2 regions of the Streptomyces sp. NPDC005962 genome follow, and region 1 is predicted to be linked to the other one. Evidence: riboswitches for the same ligand, from Rfam matches in the RefSeq annotation. Region 1 holds a riboswitch; the other holds the start of a gene.
What was found. A riboswitch is a leader RNA that binds a small molecule or an ion and turns the genes downstream of it on or off. The one in region 1 is predicted to bind S-adenosylmethionine.

Region 1 (10,428 bases):
CCGACCGGGGAGGACAGGCCAAGGCTGCGGGCCGAGTTGCGCATCTACCGCGACCGGCAGGTCTGGCTGGCGCTGGTCAGCACCGCGCTGAGCGGAGGCGCGGTCTTCTGCCTGTTCTCGTACCTCTCGCCGCTGCTCACGGACGTGGCCGGGCTGGACGAGGGCTGGGTGCCGACCGTGCTGGCGCTGTTCGGGGTGGGCGCGCTGATCGGTACGGCGGTCGGCGGGCGGATCGCGGACGCGCACCTCTTCGGGACGATGTACGGCGGCATCACCGCCTCGACGGTGGTGCTGAGCGTCCTGGCGCTGACCGCGCACAGCCCGGTCGCCGCCGTGGGCCTGGCGCTGCTGCTCGGCTTCACCGCCTTCTTCACCGCGCCCGCGCTCAACGCCCGTATGTTCAACGTCGCGAACGCCGCCCCGACGCTCGCGGGCGCGACCACGACGTCCGCCTTCAACATCGGCAACACGGTGGGCCCCTGGCTCGGCGGCCTGGTCATCGGCGCGGGCTGGGGCTACCCGGCCGTGGCCTGGACGGGCGCGGGCCTGGCCGGGACGGGCATCGTGACGACGGCGATCGCGGCCCGGCTGCATCGCGCGGAGGGGGCGTCCCGCGTGATCGCGGCCGGTCAGGCCACCACGTCCGCGCGCGAGGCGGAGGCGGCCCCGAAGGCGTCTCGCTGACTCGGGTCCGGTCAGCCGCGCGCCGTAGGCGCCCGGCGGCGGCGGAGGCCCGCCGCCGTGAGCCTTCGCAGCAGCTCCTTGCTGCCGACCTCCTCCGCACCCGCCCGCACCGCCCGCGCATAGAGGTCGCTCGGGACGTCGTAGTGGTCGCGGTCGAAGCCGCGGCGCGGGGCGCCGATGCGGGTGGCGAAGTCGTGGAGCTCGTCGTACGAGACGTCGCTCACCAGGTGGGACCACATACGGCCGTGGCCCGGCCACGAGGGCGGGTCGATCAGTACAGCCATCAGAGGGTGGTCCCGAGCCGCCCCACCCGGGCCACCGCGACCGCCGTCTTGCCGCAGACCCAGTGCGGGTCGGGGCCCAGTTCGGGTTGTACGTCGAGGGCGTGGAGGTCGCCGCCCGTGGTGCAGACGGGGCACAGGGGCCAGCGGCCGTAGCGTTCCAGCAGGGAGTCCTGGACGTCCTGGGCGACCAGCCCGGCGACGTACGTCACGCCTTCCGGCCATTGCTCGACCCACCAGCGGCGGTGCGTGATGGCGTCCTCGACGAGCGAGACGATGTCGGCTTGAGCGACGTCTCCCGCCGCGAGGTCGGCCAGGACGAGCGCCCGTGCCGCGTGCAGTGCGTGTTCGAGCTTCATGGGTCCCATTGTCACCTTTGCTTCGTCGCGCCGCCTTCCAGCACCGGAAGTGCCGGTAATGGCAGCGCGCGCGGTCTTGACTGACCTCGTGGCCGGAAATAGTTTTCAGATGTGAGCAGTAAGTTGAAGGAAACTTTCACTCCCCTCACCGACCCCGCCGTGCCCGCCCCCGCCGCCCTCGCGGCGAAGGTCCGCACCCTGGGTCCCTCCATGACCCGCTCGATGCAGCGCGTCGCCGAGGCCGTCGCGGGCGATCCAGCGGGCTGCGCGGCGCTCACCGTCACCGGGCTGGCCGAGCGCACCGGCACCAGCGAAGCCACCGTCGTCCGCACCTCCCGGCTGCTCGGCTACCCCGGATACCGCGATCTGCGCCTCGCGCTCGCCGCGCTCGCCGCACAGCAGGCGGCGGGCCGGGCACCGGCCGTCACGGCGGACATCGCGGTCGACGACCCGATCGGCGACGTGATCGCCAAGCTCGCCCAGGAAGAGCAGCAGTGTCTGGCCGACACCGCCGCCGGGCTCGACCCCGGCCAGGTCGAGGCCGCGGTCGCCGCCGTCGCCGCCGCCCGCCGGATCGACGTCTACGGCGTGGGCGCGTCGAACCTGGTCGCCCAGGATCTGGTCCAGAAGCTGCTGCGGATCGGGCTGATCGCGCACGCGCACGCCGATCCGCACCAGGCCATCACCAACGCCGTCCAGCTGCACTCCCACGACGTCGCCCTCGCGATCACCCATTCGGGGCGGACGACGGACGTCATCGAGCCGCTGCGCGTCGCCTTCGAGCGCGGGGCGACCACCATCGCGATCACCGGCCGCCCGGACGGCGAGATCGCGCAGTACGCGGACCTCGTCCTCACCACCTCCACCGCGCGCGAGAGCGAGCTGCGCCCGGCGGCCATGTCCAGCCGCACCAGCCAGCTGCTGGTGGTGGACTGCCTGTTCATAGGCGTGGCGCAGCGCACGTACGAGAGTGCGGCGCCCGCCCTGTCCGCCTCGTACGAGGCCCTCGCGCACCGGCACGATCCCCGCCCCCGCCACCGCTGAGCCGAGCCACCGCTGAGCCGAAGCACGCCGCGGGACCCGCACCGCCCTCCCCCACCGTCACGCTTACGCAGGAAAGAGCCGCTTCGCCATGACTTCCGCCGCCGATCAGCAACAGCAGAAGCAGCAGCACCAGCTCCGCGCCCAGCTGGAGACCCTCACCACCGAGGCGTTCCGCCCCGAGCTCGCCGAGATCGACCGGCTCGGCACCGTCGAGATCGCCCGCATCATGAACGCCGAGGACGCCGGGGTCCCCGCCGCCGTCGCCGCCCAGCTGCCCCGGATCGCCGCCGCCATCGACGGTATCGCCGCGCGTATGGCGGGCGGCGGGCGGCTGGTCTACGCGGGCGCGGGCACCGCCGGGCGGCTCGGGGTGCTCGACGCGAGCGAGTGCCCGCCCACCTTCAACACCCGGCCGGACCGGGTCGTCGGCATGATCGCGGGCGGGGCGGACGCCGTGGTGTCGTCCGTGGAGGGGGCGGAGGACAGCGCGGAGCTGGCCGCCGAGGACCTGGACCGGATCGGGATCGGCCCGGACGACGCGGTCGTGGGCGTCTCGGCCTCCGGCCGCACCCCGTACGCCGTGGGCGCCGTCGAGCACGCCCGCCGCCGGGGGGCGCTCACCGTGGGGCTGTCGTGCAACGCGGGCTCGGCGCTCGCCGCGGCCGCCGACCACGGCATCGAGGTCGTCGTCGGACCGGAGCTGCTGACCGGGTCGACCCGGCTCAAGGCGGGCACGGCGCAGAAGCTCGTGCTCAACATGGTCTCGACCATCACCATGATCCGGCTGGGCAAGACCTACGGGAATCTGATGGTCGACGTGCGTGCCTCGAACGAGAAGCTCCAGGCGCGCACCCGCCGCATCGTCGCGCTGGCCACCGGCGCCACGGACGAGCAGATCGAGAGCGCGCTGACGGCCACCGACTGGGAGGCCAAGAACGCCATCCTCACGATCCTCGGCGGCGTGGACGCGCCCACCGCCGGGAAGCTGCTCGGCGAGGCGAACGGCCATCTGCGGGCCGCCCTCGAAGCGGCCAATCCGTAGCCCTTAAAAGCCCAAAAAACGGCGGCGGGGCGGCACCCCTCGGAGAAAGGGTGCCGCCCCGCCGTCGTCACTGGACGGTACGACCGACCGGCGCGCGGGGCGCCGAAGCCGATCAGAAGTCCATGTCACCGCCCGGCATGCCGCCCGGGGCGCCCGCCGGAGCGGACTTCTCGGGCTTGTCGGCGATGACGGCCTCGGTGGTGAGGAACAGCGCGGCGATCGACGCGGCGTTCTGCAGCGCGGAGCGCGTGACCTTGGCCGGGTCGATGATGCCCTCGGCGATCAGGTCGATGTACTCGCCGGTCGCGGCGTTGAGGCCGTGACCCGGAGTCAGGTTGCGCACCTTCTCCACCACGACGCCGCCCTCGAGGCCGGCGTTGATGGCGATCTGCTTCAGCGGGGCCTCCAGGGCCAGGCGCACGGCCTGGGCACCGGTGGCCTCGTCACCCTCGAGCTCCAGCTTCTCGAAGACCGAGACGGTCTGGAGCAGGGCCACGCCACCACCGGCGACGATGCCCTCCTCGACGGCGGCCTTGGCGTTGCGCACCGCGTCCTCGATGCGGTGCTTGCGCTCCTTGAGCTCGACCTCGGTCGCGGCACCGGCCTTGATGACGGCCACGCCGCCCGCGAGCTTCGCCAGGCGCTCCTGGAGCTTCTCGCGGTCGTAGTCCGAGTCCGAGTTCTCGATCTCGGCGCGGATCTGGTTGACGCGGCCCTGCACCTGGTCGGTGTCGCCCGCGCCGTCCACGATCGTGGTCTCGTCCTTGGTGACGGTGACCTTGCGAGCGCGACCGAGCAGGTCGAGACCCGCGTTCTCCAGCTTGAGGCCGACCTCCTCGGAGATGACGGTGCCACCGGTGAGGATGGCGATGTCGCCGAGCATGGCCTTGCGGCGGTCACCGAAGCCCGGAGCCTTGACGGCCACGGACTTGAAGGTGCCACGGATCTTGTTGACGACCAGGGTCGCCAGCGCCTCGCCCTCGATGTCCTCGGCGATGATCAGCAGCGGCTTGCCGGACTGCATGACCTTCTCGAGCAGCGGGAGGAGGTCCTTCACGCTGGTGATCTTCGAGTTGACGATCAGGATGTACGGGTCGTCGAGCGACGACTCCATGCGCTCCATGTCCGTCGCGAAGTACGGGGAGATGTAGCCCTTGTCGAAGCGCATGCCCTCGGTGAGCTCAAGCTCGAGCCCGAAGGTCTGCGACTCCTCGACGGTGATGACGCCTTCCTTGCCGACCTTGTCCATCGCCTCGGCGATGAGCTCGCCGATCTGGCTGTCGGCGGCGGAGATGGAGGCGGTGGAGGCGATCTGCTCCTTGGTCTCCACATCCTTGGCCTGCTCAAGGAGCTGGGCGGAGACGGCCTCGACGGCCTTCTCGATGCCGCGCTTGAGGGCCATCGGGTTGGCGCCCGCGGCAACGTTCCGCAGGCCCTCCTTGACCAGCGCCTGGGCGAGGACGGTCGCGGTCGTCGTGCCGTCACCGGCGACGTCGTCCGTCTTCTTCGCGACCTCCTTGACCAGCTCGGCGCCGATCTTCTCGTACGGGTCCTCGAGTTCGATCTCCTTGGCGATGGAAACACCATCGTTGGTGATCGTGGGGGCGCCCCACTTCTTCTCGAGGACGACGTTACGGCCCTTGGGGCCGAGGGTGACCTTGACGGCGTCGGCGAGCTGGTTCATCCCGCGCTCGAGGCCGCGCCGCGCCTCCTCGTCGAACGCGATGATCTTGGCCATGTGAAGTGGTCCTCCCAAGACGGGGTGGATTGCTCCGGACCGCGCCTGGCGCCCGCGACGGACGGCCTGCCTACCGTGCGGTTCCTTGCCCCGCGCGGCGTCGGCTTGCCTCACCGACCCGATCCTTCTGTCACTCTCACCTTCAGAGTGCTAACGCAATAATTAGCACTCGCCCCATGAGAGTGCAAGCGCCCGACGGGCGTCAAGAGAGGCGGCGGGGAGGCGGAGGAGGAGCGGCGGAGGGGCCCCGGAAGAGGCTCGGCGGCCCCGGGACATGCCAGAGGGCCCGCCCCCTCACGGGGTACGGGCCCTCCGGCGTTTCAGTCAGCTGCCTCGCGTTCGGCGCGTCAGCCTACGGCCACGCGGACCATGTCCGCCTGCGGGCCCTTCTGGCCCTGCGAGATCTCGAACTCGACCCGCTGGCCTTCCTCGAGGGTGCGGTAACCGTCCATCTGGATCGCACTGTAGTGGACGAACACATCCGCACCACCGTCGACCGCGATGAAGCCGTACCCCTTCTCCGCGTTGAACCACTTGACGGTGCCCTGAGCCATTCCTAACTCCCCTATTGCTGGCCCTTGCGCAGGACCGCACTCCGCGGACCCGGGTCAGACCTCACCCCCCGAGTCGAGGGAGGTGTGCGCCGGAACGCGTCGACCGCCGCTGAATGTATCCGTCCCAACGCCCTCTGCAACAGGTCAATTGGACGAGAATTCTGGGCACGGCCGATCGGTAAAAAGTGGAGAAGTACCGTGAATTTCGGGCAAGTCCGGCGGGGCAGAGGGTACCAACCCGACAAATCGCGCACACACTTTGCGCACAAGTTGACGAGTTCTCATATGCGGTTCCGGTGCCGGGGCGGAGGAGTGAACTCGGGCCCGTTGGGGAAGCGGGGCCAACTCTATCGCGATTCCACACACGGAATCGCCCCGTCCGCTTGTTCCCGGACGGGGCGATTTCCTCAGGTGAGCGGGGTGATGGGGCGTCAGCAACCAGCCGCGACGGCGGGGTCAGCCACGCGCAACGGCAGGGTCAGCCACCCGCGACCGCGGGGATGATCGACACCCCGGCGCCGTCCGGCGTGGCCGTGCCCAGGCCCTCGGAGAACCGCACGTCGTCGTCGTTGACGTAGACGTTCACGAAGCGGCGCAGCTTGCCGGTGTCGTCCAGGACGCGGGCCGCGATGCCCGTGTGGTTCTTCTCCAGGTCCGCCAGAACCTCGGCGAGGGTCGCGCCCTCGGCACTGACCTCGGCCTGGCCGCCGGTGTAGGTACGCAGGATGGTCGGGATTCGGACGTTGACGCTCATGCGAGGCCTGCCTCTCGGAACGAGTCAAGGGTGGGGCGGATGATGGCGGAGGGGCCCGTGGTGGGGGCCACCGCGTCGAGGGTCTTGAGGCCGTCGCCGGTGTTGAGGACGACGGTCGTCAGGGACGGGTCGAGCAGTCCGTCCTCGATGAGCTTCTTGGTCACGCCGACGGTCACGCCGCCCGCGGTCTCCGCGAAGATCCCCTCGGTGCGGGCGAGCAGCTTGATCGCGTCGACCACCTGCTCGTCGGTGACGTCCTCCACCGCGCCGCCGGTGCGGCGCGCGATGTCGAGGACGTACGGGCCGTCCGCCGGGTTGCCGATGGCCAGCGACTTGGCGATGGTCTTCGGCTTCTGCGGGCGCACCACGTCGTGGCCCGCCTTGAAGGCGGTGGAGACCGGGGAGCAGCCCTCGGCCTGGGCGCCGAAGATCTTGTAGGGCTTGTCCTCGACCAGACCGAGCTTGATCAGCTCCTTGAGCCCCTTGTCGATCTTGGTGAGCTGGGAGCCGGAGGCGATCGGGATGACGATCTGGTCCGGCAGCCGCCAGCCGAGCTGCTCGCAGATCTCGTACGCCAGGGTCTTGGAACCCTCGCCGTAGTACGGCCGCAGGTTGACGTTGACGAAGCCCCAGCCCTCGCCCACGGGGTCGCCGATCAGCTCGCTGCAGAAGCGGTTGACGTCGTCGTACGTGCCCTCGATGCCGACCAGCTCACCGCCGTAGACGGCGGCCATGACGACCTTGCCCGCCTCCAGGTCGTGCGGGATGAACACGCACGAGCGGAAGCCGGAACGGGCGGCCGCGGCTCCCACCGCGCCGGCCAGGTTGCCGGTGGAGGAGCAGGAGAGGGTGGTGAAGCCGAACGTGCGGGCCACCTGGACGGCGATGGCGACGACCCGGTCCTTGAAGGAGTGGGTCGGGTTGCCGGAGTCGTCCTTGACGTGCAGCTCACCGGTGATGCCCAGCTCACGGGCGAGCCGGTCGGCCTTGACGAGCTGGGTGAAGCCCGGGCTCAGACTGGGGAAGGTGGCCACGTCGGCGGGGACGGGCAGCAGCGGCGCGTAGCGCCAGATGTTGTCGGGACCGGCCTCGATCTGCTTCCGCAGCCCCTCCGGGTCGCCGCCGGGCAGCTCGTACGCCACCTCCAGCGGCCCGAAACACGACTCGCACGCGAAGATCGGGCCGAGATCGAAGCGCTCACCGCACTCGCGGCAGGACAGGGCGACGGCGGGGCCGAAAGCGGAGGCAGCGGAAGTGGTTGAGCTTTCGACGGATTGCACAGCCATGGAGGCGAGGCCCTTTCTCCTCATCTTCCTCGGGACGCATTTCGCCACGAGACGGAATTGGCACCTTCCCGAGCCGGGAGCCTCGCTACAGAACGCGAGACCGGCTGGATGGTTGCCGGGGCTTCAACGGGCCGTTCCCTCTGCCCCTCTGGATGAGCGGTATGGCCGCCGGGCCGGACCCGGGGCGTTTGTCCGCACGGTGCCCCCGACATACGAAGGTCATGTGCGCTGTTCAAGACTGTAACCGACGGCCCGGAGGGTTGAGCCAGCCGTCCGAACCGCGAGATGGATCACAACGATCACTCCGAGCGATCACAGCAGGGAGACAAAACAGGTGCTGGATGAGGTGGAGCGCTGGCTGGAGCGCCGCTCCTGGTCGGCCGACGACCGTCCGCTGGACCGCCTGCTGGCCGCGAAGCGCGACACGGCGGCGAGCGTCAGTGTGGTGCTGCCCGCGCTGAACGAGGAGGCGACCGTCGGCGAGATCGCCGCCGCGATCCGCCGCGATCTGATGACCGAGGCCGTGCCGCTCGTCGACGAGCTGGTGGTGCTGGATTCCGGTTCCACGGACCGCACCGCCGAGGTCGCCGCGGCCGCCGGGGCGAGGGTGGTGCACCGCGACGCGCTGCTGCCCCGGCTGCCCGCGCTGCCCGGCAAGGGCGAGGTGCTGTGGCGGTCGCTGCTGCCGACCAGCGGCGACATCGTCTGCTTCATCGACGCCGACCTGCGCGAATTCGACGCGCGCTTCGTCTCCGGGATCATCGGGCCGCTGCTCACCGAGCCCGGGGTGCAGCTGGTCAAGGGCATGTACGACCGGCCGCTGCGGGACACCGCGGGCCAGGGCGGACGCGTCACCGAGCTGGTCGCCCGGCCGCTGCTCAACCTGCACTGGCCGCAGCTGGCCGGGTTCGTCCAGCCGCTGGGCGGCGAGTACGCGGCCCGGCGCTCGCTGCTGGAGCGGCTGCCGTTCCCCGTCGGGTACGGGGTCGAGCTGGGCCTGCTCGTCGACTCGCTGCACACGGTCGGGCTCGACGCCCTCGCCCAGGTCGACATCGGCGTACGCAAGCACCGGCACCAGGACGGCAAGGCGCTCGGCCGGATGGCCGCGGCGATCTACCGCACCGCCCAGCTGCGGCTGGCCCGCGGCCATCTGGTGCGGCCGCGGCTGACCCAGTTCGAGCGCGGCGAGAACGGCTTCGAGCCGCGGACCTGGGAGGTGGACACGGAGGAGCGGCCGCCGATGATCGAGATCCCGGAGTACGCGGAGCGGCGCGCGGCGTAGCCCTCACGTAACCCTCGCGGGCATAAGAAACCGTACGTACGTTTGCGCGCGGTGCCCGATGGCTAGGCTCGCGACATGGCCGTTGAGCGCAGCGCACCGATCCTCGTCGCGTCCAACCGCGGCCCGGTCTCGTACGCGCTGGGCGAGGACGGTTCGCTCACCCCCAATCGCGGGGGCGGCGGGCTGGTCTCCGGGCTGAGCGCGATCGGGCCCGACGCGGGAGCGGTCTGGGTGTGCGCCGCGCTCGGCGACGGCGACCGCGAGGCGGCGCGGCGCGCCGGGACCGGCCACCTGCCCACCGCCGACACCGGCGGCCAGCAGGTACCGCCACACCGGACATCCCCGCAGGACGGGACCGGCCACCTGCCCACCGCCCACACCGGCGGCCAGCAGGTGCGGATGCTGGACATCGCGCCGGATGTCTTCGCCGCGGCGTACAACGGCGTCGCGAACTCGGTGCTGTGGTTCGTCCACCACCTGCTCTACCAGACCCCGGTCGAGCCGGTCTTCGACGCGGAGTTCCGCGCCCAGTGGGCGGCGTACGAGACGTACAACGCGGCCTTCGCCGACGCGCTCGCCCAGGAGGCGGCCGAGGGTGCGGTCGTGCTGGTGCAGGACTACCACCTGGCGCTGGTCCCCGGGCTGCTCCGGGCCCGCCGCCCCGACCTGCGGATCGGCCACTTCTCGCACACCCCCTGGGCGCCCCCGGACTACTACCGGCTGCTGCCGGACGACGTCGCCGCGGGCGTACTGCGCGGCATCCTCGGCGGCGACCGCGCCGCCTTCCTCACCGGGCGCTGGGCCGCCGCGTTCGCCGACTGCTGCGCGGCGGTGCTGGGCGCGGAGGTCGTCCGGGGGCCGGACGGCGCCGCGGCCGCCGTGCGCTTCGAGGGCCGGGAGACCCGGCTCGGGGTCCACGGCCTCGGCGCCGACGCCGACTTCCTGCGGGAGCGGTCGCGGGCGGCCGACGTGGACGAGCGGCTGGCGGCGCTGCGCGAGCAGATCGGCCCCGGCCGGAAGACGATCGTCCGGGTGGATCGCACCGAGCTGTCCAAGAACATCGTGCGCGGGCTGCTGGCGTACCGCCGTCTGCTGCAGACCCGCCCCGAGTGGCGCGAGCGCGTCGTCCACGTGGCCTTCGCCTACCCGTCGCGCCAGGACCTCGCCGTCTACCGCGACTACACCGAGCGGGTGCGGGTGCTCGCCGAGGAGATCAACGCGGAGTACGGCACGGAGGGCTGGCAGCCGGTCGCGCTCCATGTGAAGGACGACTTCGCGCGCTCGCTGGCCGCGTACCGGCTGGCCGACGTCGCCCTCGTCAACCCCATCCGGGACGGGATGAACCTGGTCGCCAAGGAGATCCCGGTCGTCTCCGAGCGGGGCTGCGTGCTGGTGCTGTCCCGG
Region 2 (10,428 bases), on a different contig from region 1:
AAGGAGGACGGGCCGGTGGCGCCCCAGACGTACGGGGAGCCGATCTTGGTCTTGGCGGCGGCCAGCGCGGCGGCGGCACGCTGCGAGTCGGGCACGTCGCTGCCCAGGTCGACCCGGCTGCTGGCACGGTTGGCGCGTTCCTTCTCCGCCTGCGCCAGCTTGGCGCGCTCCTGCTCGGTGAGGGTGTTGAGCAGATTACGGGCCTTGGTGAGCTTGCCCTGGATCTGCTTCTTCTTGTCGCCCAGCGCCTTCCGGGTGTCCGCCAGGTCCTGCAGCTTGGTGGACGCCTCCTCGCGCTGCTGCTTGAGCGTGCGCTGCTTGTCGCCGATCTTCCGCAGCGACTCGGCCTGCTTGCCGCTGACCTGGTCGAGGGTGGACGCCTTGTCGAGGTAGGTGTCCGGGTCGGAGGAGAGGATCAGCTGCACGGAGGGGTCGATCCCGCCGGTGCGGTACTGGGCGGTGGCCATCGAACCCAGGCCGTCGCGCAGCTTGTTCAGGTCCTGCTGACCGCGCGCCACGTTGTCCTGGAGGTCGCCGACCTGCTTCTCCAGCTTGTCCTGCTTCTCCTTGGCGCCGTTGTACTTCTCGGTCGCCTGCTCCGCCTCTTCGTAGAGCTTGTCGACCTGCTCCTTGACGTCCTTCTTGTCCTGCTTCGGAGCGGCCTGGGCGGCCTGGGACGTGAGCGCGACGGCGGCTGCGGCGGTCGCCGTGAGTACGGTTACCCGAGTGCGGCTCGGCTGCTTGGGTCGACGGTGGGACGCCACGAAGGCGATCTCCTTCTTCCTCCGGCCGCCTACCAGGGGTTGACACGCGACCCCGGGCTCCGCGGATGGGCCACGGACTCGACGGTACCCCCGCTGTCACCCCGGATGGGTGATCTACCGCGCGAAGGTTCGAGCCGACACTAGTGACCCTGCCGTGATCCGTTCAAATCCCAACGACAAAAAAATTGGCCACAGGCGCATCTTTTACAAACATCGCACGGGCAGTGACGGTCATTTGACGCTGTGCTGATGCTCAGCGCCCGTCAGGTACGCGCAAGTCGTTTCAGCAGCAAGGCGGATGCCACGGGGCGCGCTCCGGCGCGCGCGACCCCATCCGCGACCTCCCGGTCGGTCGACACGACGACCACCGGACGGCCCGGCGGCTCGGCCCGCACCAGCTGCCGGATCAGCTCGTCCGCCGTCACGCCCGGCTTGCTGAACAGCACCCGGACCCCGCGCGGCGGCGCCAGCAGCACCGGAGCGGCCAGCTCCGCTCCGTCGAAGACACACGTCATCTCCGCGCCCGTCTGCGCCGCGAGCACCGCGAGCCCGCCCAGCAGCCGCAGCCGCTGCTTCTCCAACGGCATCGTCGGATATCCGGTCTTGGTGACGTTGTAGCCGTCCACCACCAGATGCGCCTGCGGCAGCTCCAGCAACTGGTCCAGCAGCGCCGGGTCCGTCTCCGAGAGCGCCCTGGTCGCTATGTCCTTCGGCGTCATCTTGCCCGGCTCGACCGCGTCCACCGTGTCCGCCGGGTGCATCGACGCGGGCGGCAGCGCCAGTTCGCGGCGCAGCCCCTGGGCCGCGTCCAGCACGGTGTCCAGCAGCAGCCGCAGCCGCATGTCCTCCACGCTGCGGCCCTCGCGCACCGCCCGGCGGCTCGCCTCCAGCGCCGACTCCGCCTCCGCCAGCCGGGCCCGCAGCCGCCGCGCCTCACCGTCGGCCGCGGCCTGCCGCGACGCGGCCTCCGACCGCACGGTCTCCAGCTCGCCCTCGGCCTTGCGCAGCGCCGCCGCCCCGCGCCTCACATCGCTCTGGGCGCTGCGCAGCTTGCGCTGCGCCGCATCCGCCTCCCTGCGGGCCGCGTCCAGCTCGGCGCGGACCCGGTCCGTCTCCTTGCGCGCCGCCGCGCGGGCGGTGGCCAGCTCCTCGCGCAGCCGCTGCAGCTCGCGCTCGGCCTCCTCGCCGGCCCGCTCGGCCGACACCCGCTGGGCCTCCTCGCCCGCCGCCTCGACCAGCTTCACCCAGCCGACCGGGCGCAGCACGTACGCCACCGCCGCCACGTCCACCGGGTCGGCGGCCGCGGGCGGCGAACCGCCCTCGATGGCCTCGGCGAGCTCCGGCTGCGTCTCCCGCAGCCGCTGCCCGATCCGCTGCCGGAAGACGGCGTCGCTCTCCACGGCGGCGGCCATCGCGTTCCCCGCGAACTTCGCGCGCCGGTTCGGGGTGAAACGGGCGTACTGCCGCAGCTGGGGTGGCAGTTCGGTGACCGTCAGACCACCGAACGCGTCCGCGACCAGCGCCACCACGCGCCGCCGCACCCCTTCCGGCAGGGGGCGGTCCAGCGCCTCGATGACGCCCTCGGCGTCAGCGGACGCCCCGGCGCCGCCCGTCCGGTCCACCACCTTCTCCTCGCTTCGCTTCTCAGGCCCTCGCGTTCGTACTCGGACGGTCGACCAGCTCGATCTGGTCGACCGCGTTGCACCAGCGACAACGCACTGACTCAATGGTCTCACTGACCACATCGCGTTCCTCGACCCGAGGCTCCCCGGCCAGGTCCAGGTGAATGAACTCGACCGCCTTCGTCGAGCGGGTCACATCGAAACGGGTGAGGTTGCCGCACAGCGTGCAGCGCCAGCGGGTCTCGGCTGTCGGCGTGGGAACGGCCATGGTGTCGGGTCCTCGCTTCTCGGCTCATCGGCGTCCTGTCACCCTACGGCCTGAGCCGCAGGGGGTGTCGGGCCCCGTACCCGCCCCCGGGCGGCGGCGAGGCGCTCTGTGCAGGTTGTGCCGGGTACGCGATGATCTGCCCATGATCGAGAAGTCGGCGGAGTCCGGCCGTCCGGTGATGACGTACGCCCTCATCGCCGTCTGCTGCCTGGTCTTCGTCCTCGGACCGGCCTCCGGGCTCGACCCCCGCTACGGCTCCGGCGGGGACCTCCTCCAGGCCCAGACCTCGTACTTCGAGCGCTGGGGAGTCGTCCCCAGCGCCCTGTGGGGCGGCACCCCGGCCGAGCCGCTGACCCCGCTGACCGCGCTCTTCGTCCACGGCAACTGGCTGCATCTGCTCGGCAACATGCTGTTCCTCTACGTCTTCGGTGCGATGACCGAGGAGCGCATGGGGCGTATGGAGTTCGCCCTCTTCTACCTCGTCACCGGCTATCTCGCGCTCCTCGGCTACGCCGCCGCCCACGCCGACTCGCCCCAGACGCTGGTCGGCGCCTCGGGGGCCATCTCCGGCGTCCTCGGCGCCTTCTTATGGCTCTTTCCGCGCGCCCGGGTGACCAGCCTGTTCCCGTTTCTCTTCTTCCTGCCGCTGCGCTTCCCCGCCTGGGCCGTACTGATCTTCTGGGTCACCCTCCAATGGCTCGCCGCCCGCCAGGCCGACGCCCGCCCCGGAGTGGCCTACCTCGCCCATCTCGTGGGCTTCACTCTGGGTTTTCTCTACGCGTGGGCCCGCTTCGGGCGGCCGGATAGAGTGGGCGGCGCAGCCCGGCCCAGCGAGGGAGAAAGCCAGCCGTGATCACTTCGATCGTGCTCATCAAGACCAGCGTGGACCGGATTCCGGAGATCGCCGAGAAGATCGCCGCGATCGAGGGCGTGAGCGAGGTCTACTCCGTCACCGGGGCGCACGATCTGATCGCCATGGTGCGGGTGGGCCAGCACGACGACCTCGCGGACATCATCCCGGGCCAGATCTCCAAGGTCCCCGGCGTGGCCTCCACCGAGACCCACATCGCGTTCCGTACGTACTCCCAGCACGACCTGGAAGCCGCGTTCGCGATCGGTCTCGACAGCTAGCCCTCCTAGCTAGGACACCGGGACGCAGCGGCCGTCCTCCGTGCGGTAGTCCCACTTCGCTCCGGACCGGACCAGCTCCTTCACCGCCCGGACGAAGCGCTCCACATGCTCGTCCGGCGTGCCCGCGCCGAAGCTGACCCGGATCGCGTTCAGGGAGCGCTCGCCCGGGGCGGCCTCGGGTGCGCCGCACTCCCCCGGCTCGTCCGGCTCGCTGTCCAGCAGGGTCCGCACCAGCGGATGCGCGCAGAACAGCCCGTCCCGTACGCCGATCCCGTACTCCGCGGACAGCGCCGCCGCGAAGTGGGAGCTGTTCCAGCCGTCCACCACGAAGGACAGCACGCCCACCCGCGGCGCGTCGTCGCCGAACAGCGACAGCAGCCGCACCTGAGGCACCTCCGCGAGCCCTTCCCGCACCTTCGCGATCAGCTGCCGCTCGCGCGCCACCAGGCCGTCGAACCCGGCCTCGGTCAGCGCCTTGCACGCCGAGGCGATCGAGTACACCCCGATCACGTTCGGCGAACCGGCCTCGTGCCGCGCCGCGGTGGTGTGCCACTCGACGTCCACCCCGCCGTCGTCCCGCCGCGCGACCTTGCGGCTCGCGCCGCCGCCCGCCAGATACGGCCGCGCCTCGCGCAGCCAGTCGGCCCGGCCCGCCAGGACGCCCGCCCCGAAGGGGGCGTAGAGCTTGTGCCCGGAGAACGCGACCCAGTCCACGTCCGCCTCCGCGATGTCCACCGGGTGGTGCGGGGCCAGCTGCGCGGCGTCCAGGACGATACGGGCGCCGTGCGCGTGCGCCGCCGCGGCCAGCTCCCGCACCGGCCACAGCTCGCCCGTCACGTTCGACGCACCCGTCACGCACACCAGCGCCGGGCCGCCGTCCCGCCCGGCGAGCGCCTTCTCCAGCGTCTCCACGGCCTGCCGCGGCGAGCGCGGCGCGCTCAGGTAGGTCACCGGGGTGTCCTCCCGCTGCTCCCACGGCAGCAGCGAGGCGTGGTGCTCGGTCTCGAACACGAACACCTCCGTGCCGGTCGGCACCGCGGCGGCGAGGAGGTTGAGCGAGTCGGTGGTCGAGCGGGTGAAGACCACCTGGTCGTCCTCCCGGCAGCCCAGGAACGCCGCGATCTCCTTGCGGCTGGTCTCGAAGAGGTCCGTCGACAGTTGCGACAGATAGCCCGCCCCGCGGTGGACGCTGCCGTAGTACGGCGCGTACGCGGCGACGTCGTCCCACACCCGCTTCAGGGCGGGCGCGCTGGCCGCGTAGTCGAGCGCGGCGTAGGTCACCTCACCGCCGGTGACCAGGGGCACGGTGACGTCGCTGCCGAGGACGGGGAGCGGGGTGTGGGTCTCGACTGCAGAAGGGCATGCGGACATGGCGAATTCTCCCGATGGGGTGCGAGCGTGCGGAAACTCGCTCAACGCACGGTGACTCGGCTCCGCGCGGAGCTGGGGGGAAAACGGGCGCTGCGGCCCTAGCGCATTCGCTGCGTCACGGAAGAACTCCCTCGACCACCAGGACCCCTGGTGTGAGGGGTCCGCGCTTGCCGCACACCTCGCTGCGTGCGGCCTGGTCATCACCCGGGGCACCCCGCCACGGACGGAGGGTTGCCGGACAGCGGGCCGGGGCCGAAGTCGCTGTCGCTCGTGACCTGGGGGGATTATGCCATGCGGACGCGCGACGCCCAGCGCGCGTCCGCATCCTGGACGATCCCCCACCCCGCCCCTTCCCGACCCCGGGGGCTCCGCCCCCGGACCCCCGCTCCTCAAACGCCGGAGGGGCTGGGTTGTACGCCCGGAGCGGCTGGAAGGTTGTGGGCAATCGTTCCGCCGGGGGGCACCTCCCAGCGGTAGCTGGGGGAGGAACGAGTGGGCACAACCCGGCCACCGGGCCGCACCCACCAACGAAACCCCGGGGGGCGCTACGCGTTGCTGGCCCGGACCCAGCGGTCCAGGGCGTCGCGGGCCGCGCCCGTGTCGATCGACTCGACGGCCCGCGAGACGCCCGTCGCGATGCGGTCGTTCAGCGAGGTGCCAACCGGCGCGGCGGCCCAGTCCAGGGCCGCCAGGGCCGCGCCCGAGTTGAGGAGGACCGCGTCGCGGACCGGCCCCATCTCGCCCGCCAGAAGGCGGCGTGCCACATCCGCGTTGTAGGAGGCGTCGGCACCGCGCAGGGCCTCCACCGGGGCCAGTTCGAAGCCGAGGTCGCGCGGGTCGAAGGGCACGTGGGTGACCGTGCCGTCCCGTACCACCCACACCTGGGAGGTCGCGGTCACCGTCAGCTCGTCCAGTCCGTCGTCGCCCCGGAAGACCAGCGCCGACGAGCCGCGCTCGGCCAGCACCCCGGCCATGATGGGCGCCATCCGGGCGTCGGCGACGCCCGTGACCTGGCAGGGGACCCGGGCCGGGTTGGTGAGCGGGCCGAGGAAGTTGAACGGGGTGGCGATGCCCAGCTCACGGCGGGCCGCGGCCACGTGCCGCAGCGCCGGGTGGAACTTCACCGCGAAGCACATGGTGATGCCCGCTTCCTCGGCGATCTCGGCCACCCGCGCCGGGCTCAGGTCCAGGTTGACGCCGAGCTTCTCCAGGACGTCGGAGGCGCCGCTCGCGGAGGACGAGGCGCGGTTGCCGTGCTTGACCACGCGCGCGCCCGCACCGGCCGCCACCAGGGCGGACATCGTCGAGATGTTGACGGTCTTGGCGCGGTCGCCGCCCGTGCCGACGATGTCGACGGTCGGGCCGGGCACCTCGATCGTCTTGGCATGCCCGTACATGGCCCGGACCAGGCCGGACAGCTCGGCGACGGTCTCGCCCTTGGCCCGCAGCGCGACCGCGAACCCGGCGATCTGGGCGTCGGTGGCCTCACCGCGCATGATGCGGTCCATGGCCCACGCGGTGTCGTCGGCGCCGAGGTCCTGGCCGCCGAGGAGGGAGCTGAGCACGTCCGGCCAGGTGCGGGCCGTCGCGGTGCTGTCGCCTCCGGCTGGGGTCACAACGTCCATGGTCCGCTCCTGATTGGCTGGATCAGCGCTCGATCAGCCCAAGCCTATCGGCGCGGACGACGATCACGTCCATGGCCAGGGCCACGACTAGGGCCATGACCAGGGGCACAGGCCAGAGACCACAAACCGGGACCACAGACCAGGGCCCCGGCCGGACACGAGGTCCGGGCCGGGGCCCTGGTCTGTGGCGTACAGGCGTCAGCGAACGTCAGCGGACGTCAGCAGAGATCAGTGGTGGCCGTGGCCGCTGGTGATCTCCTTGTACTCCTCGGAGGTCGGCTTCGGGATGAAGGCGTCCTTGCCGTAGTAGCTCTTGGACAGCCTGGCCCGCAGCTTCTGCGACGCCCCGACCTTGCGGCGGACGCCGTTCTCGTCGACCTCGGGGCCGAGCTCGTACGCCTTCGGCTGCTCGTGCTGGGTGAGCACGTGCATCTGCTCCTGCGTGAGCGGCGCGTGGACCTCGACGAACTCACCGTGCGGCAGGCGCTTGATGATGCCGGTCTCGCGACCGTGCAGCACCTTGTCCTTGTCACGCCGCTGGAGGCCCATGCAGATCCGCTTGGTGGCGATGAAGGCGAGCACCGGCCCCGCGAAGAAGCCGATCCGCACGAACCAGGTGATCGAGTTGATCGACAGGTTGAAGTGCGTGGCCCACAGGTCGTTGCCGCCGCCGACCAGCATCACGAAGTACGCGGTCAGCCAGGCGACACCGAAGGCCGTACGGGTCGGGGCGTTGCGCGGACGGTCCAGGATGTGGTGCTCGCGCTTGTCGCCGGTGATCCAGCCCTCGATGAAGGGGTAGAAGCCGATGGCGAAGAGGACCAGCGGGAAGGCCACGATCGGGATGAACACGCCCAGGACGAGCGTGTGGCCCCAGGCGTTGATCTCCCAGCCGGGCATCACACGGACCAGACCCTCGGCGAAGCCCATGTACCAGTCGGGCTGGGCGCCGGTGGAGACCTGGTCGGGCCGGTAGGGGCCGATGGTCCAGATCGGGTTGATCGTGGCGATCGCGGAGATGACCGCGATGACGCCGAAGACCAGGAAGAAGAAGCCGCCCGCCTTGGCCATGTAGACCGGCAGCAGGGGCATGCCGACGACGTTCTTGTTGGTCTTTCCGGCCCCGGGGAACTGCGTGTGCTTGTGGTAGAAGACCAGGATCAGGTGCGCCACCAGCAGGCCGAGCATGATGCCCGGCAGCAGCAGGACGTGGACCGGGTAGAGCCTCGGGATGAGGTCCATGCCCGGGAACTCGCCGCCGAACACGAACATCGAGATGTAGGTGCCGACGACCGGGATCGACAGGAACACGCCCTCGATGAACCGCAGTCCGGTGCCGGAGAGCAGGTCGTCGGGGAGCGAGTAGCCCGTGAAGCCGGTCAGCATGCCGAGGAAGAACAGCAGGAAGCCGAAGAGCCAGTTGACCTCACGCGGCTTGCGGAACGCGCCCGTGAAGAAGACGCGCATCATGTGCACGAACATCGCGCAGAGGAAGACCAGCGCGGCCCAGTGGTGGATCTGCCGGATGAGCAGACCGCCGCGCACCTCGAAGCTGATGTCGAGCGTCGAGGCGAAGGCCTCGGACATCCGGACGCCCTGCATCGGGACGTACGGGCCGTGGTAGACGACCTCTTCCATGCTGGGGTGGAAGAACAGCGTCAGATACACACCCGTGAGGATGATGATGATGAAGCTGTAGAGCGCGACCTCGCCCAGCATGAAGGACCAGTGGTCCGGGAAGATCTTGCGCATGTTGGCCCGGGCGAGGCTGTAGATGCCCAGCCGGCCGTCGGCCCAGTCGGCGACGCGCTCGCCCGCGGGCGCTTTGCCGCGCGGCTGCGCGTCGGTGTCTGTTGCAGTACTCATCCGCGCTCCCAGTAAGCAGGACCGACGGGCTCCGAGAAGTCGCCCATGGCTTCGAGGTACCCCTGGTCGTTGGCCTTGATCCGCAGCTGGGGCAGTGCGTGACCGGCCGGACCGAAGATCACTCGGCCACCGTCGGCGAGGTCGAACGTCGACTGGTGGCACGGGCACAGGACGTGGTGGGTCTGCTGCTCGTACAGGTTGATCGGGCAGCCGACGTGGGTGCAGATCTTCGAGAAGGCGACGATGCCGTCGTGCGACCAGTCCAGCTCGCGCTTGTCCTTGATGTTGTCCGGCTGGAGCCGGACGAGCATCAGGGCGGCCTTGGCGATCTCGGTCTGGAAGTCGTGGTCCTCCTCGGTCATGCCCTCGGGCATGGCGAAGGTCAGGGACCCCACGGAGATGTCCTCGGGCCGCAGCGGCTGCATGGTGTTGTAGTTCATGAGCCGCTTGCCCTTGGCCCAGGTGGTGTGCCGGAGCTTGGTGCCCGGCAGCGGGCCGAGGTCGCGCAGCAGCACGACACCGGAGAGCGGGACCAGGGCGAGCGCGCCGAAGAGGGTGTTGCGGGCGAGCTTGCGGCGGCCGAAGCCGGACTCCTGGGCGCCGGTCCGGAAGTCCTCCAGGACCTTGGCCTTGACCTCGGGGCTGGCCTCGATGGCGTGCCGCTCGTCGGCGACCTCCACGTCGGACATCAGAGTGCGGGCCCAGTGGACCGCACCGGCGCCGATGGCGAACAGCGCGATGCCCAGGGTGACGCCCAGCGCGAAGTTCAGCGCGCTGATGTGACCGATCGGGAAGACGTAGATGTACTTGTCGACCGGCAGCGCCACATAGGAGGCGATGAAGGCGATCGTCGCCAGCATCGAGACCGTGAAGAGCAGGGCGACGGTGCGCTCGGACCGCTGGGCGGCCCGCTCGTCGATGTCCTGCTGACGGTGCTCGTGCTCGGGCAGCCCCGGGTCGGCGAACGGGTCTTCGGCGACTGCGGTCGCACCGCCCTGGGCCCGCTCCTCGGGCAGCTTCTCTTCTGCTTGTGAAATCTCGTGGCTACTCATGACTTCTTGGCCTTTGCGGTCCGGGCGGCGACCCAGATGGTGAGGACGATCAGCGCGCCCATGCCGAAGACCCAGGCGAAGAGGCCCTCACTGACCGGGCCGAGCCCGCCGAGCTCAAGGCCACCGGGGGTCTTGGACTTGTCGCTGTTGACCGTGTCGAGGTACGCGATGACGTCCTGCTTGTTCTTCTCCGGCATCGTGGTGTCGGGGAAGGAGGGCATGTTCTGCGGGCCGGTCTGCATGGCCTCGTACAGATGCTTCTTGCTCACACCCTCGAGCGACGGCGCGTACTTGCCGTTGGTGAGGGCACCGCCCTTGCCGGCGAAGTTGTGGCACTGCGCGCAGTTCGTACGGAAGAGCTCTCCGCCCTTCGCGACATCCGCGCCATCGGTGCTGTACTGGCCCTTGGTGGGCGTCACCGGCCCGGCGCCGAGCGAGGAGATGTACGCGGCCAGCTGCTCGGTCTCGGCGTCCGAGTAGATCTTCTTCTTCTTCGGCACCTGGGCGCCCGGCTGCTGGGCGGGCATCCGGCCGGAGCCGACCTGGAAGTCGACGGCGGCCGAGCCGACGCCTACCAGGCTCGGGCCGTCGGAGGTCCCCTGACCGCCCGTACCGTGGCAGCTGGCGCAGCCGACGGAATAGAGCTTCTTGCCCTCCTCGATGGCGAGGGACTGGGCGGAGCTGTCATCGGCCTTCGCCTCGCTCGGCGAGAACGCGGCGTACAGCCCC

Region 2: linked by a shared signal. The riboswitch ahead of ABZ370_RS13360 (aminotransferase class V-fold PLP-dependent enzyme) and the one ahead of thrC (threonine synthase) in region 1 are both predicted to bind S-adenosylmethionine.

Annotation. Positions count from the first base shown of each region.
Region 1 is NZ_JBEXVE010000001.1:384,568-394,995, reverse strand. It holds gene ABZ370_RS01925 (Cmx/CmrA family chloramphenicol efflux MFS transporter) at 1-684, shown strand, start outside; gene ABZ370_RS01920 (DUF4031 domain-containing protein) at 696-968, opposite strand; gene ABZ370_RS01915 (hypothetical protein) at 968-1,324, opposite strand; gene ABZ370_RS01910 (MurR/RpiR family transcriptional regulator) at 1,436-2,368, shown strand; gene murQ (N-acetylmuramic acid 6-phosphate etherase) at 2,457-3,410, shown strand; gene groL (chaperonin GroEL) at 3,523-5,148, opposite strand; gene ABZ370_RS01895 (cold-shock protein) at 5,496-5,702, opposite strand; gene ABZ370_RS01890 (MoaD/ThiS family protein) at 6,181-6,456, opposite strand; gene thrC (threonine synthase) at 6,453-7,742, opposite strand; SAM riboswitch class I at 7,760-7,901, opposite strand; gene ABZ370_RS01880 (glucosyl-3-phosphoglycerate synthase) at 8,077-9,024, shown strand; gene ABZ370_RS01875 (trehalose-6-phosphate synthase) at 9,100-10,428, shown strand, end outside.
Region 2 is NZ_JBEXVE010000006.1:287,577-298,004, reverse strand. It holds gene ABZ370_RS13385 (NlpC/P60 family protein) at 1-764, opposite strand, end outside; gene ABZ370_RS13380 (NYN domain-containing protein) at 1,028-2,386, opposite strand; gene ABZ370_RS13375 (hypothetical protein) at 2,409-2,654, opposite strand; gene ABZ370_RS13370 (rhomboid family intramembrane serine protease) at 2,797-3,507, shown strand; gene ABZ370_RS13365 (Lrp/AsnC ligand binding domain-containing protein) at 3,504-3,785, shown strand; gene ABZ370_RS13360 (aminotransferase class V-fold PLP-dependent enzyme) at 3,795-5,156, opposite strand; SAM riboswitch class IV at 5,315-5,432, opposite strand; gene trpD (anthranilate phosphoribosyltransferase) at 5,702-6,781, opposite strand; gene ABZ370_RS13350 (cytochrome bc complex cytochrome b subunit) at 7,010-8,647, opposite strand; gene ABZ370_RS13345 (Rieske 2Fe-2S domain-containing protein) at 8,644-9,699, opposite strand; gene ABZ370_RS13340 (c-type cytochrome) at 9,696-10,428, opposite strand, start outside.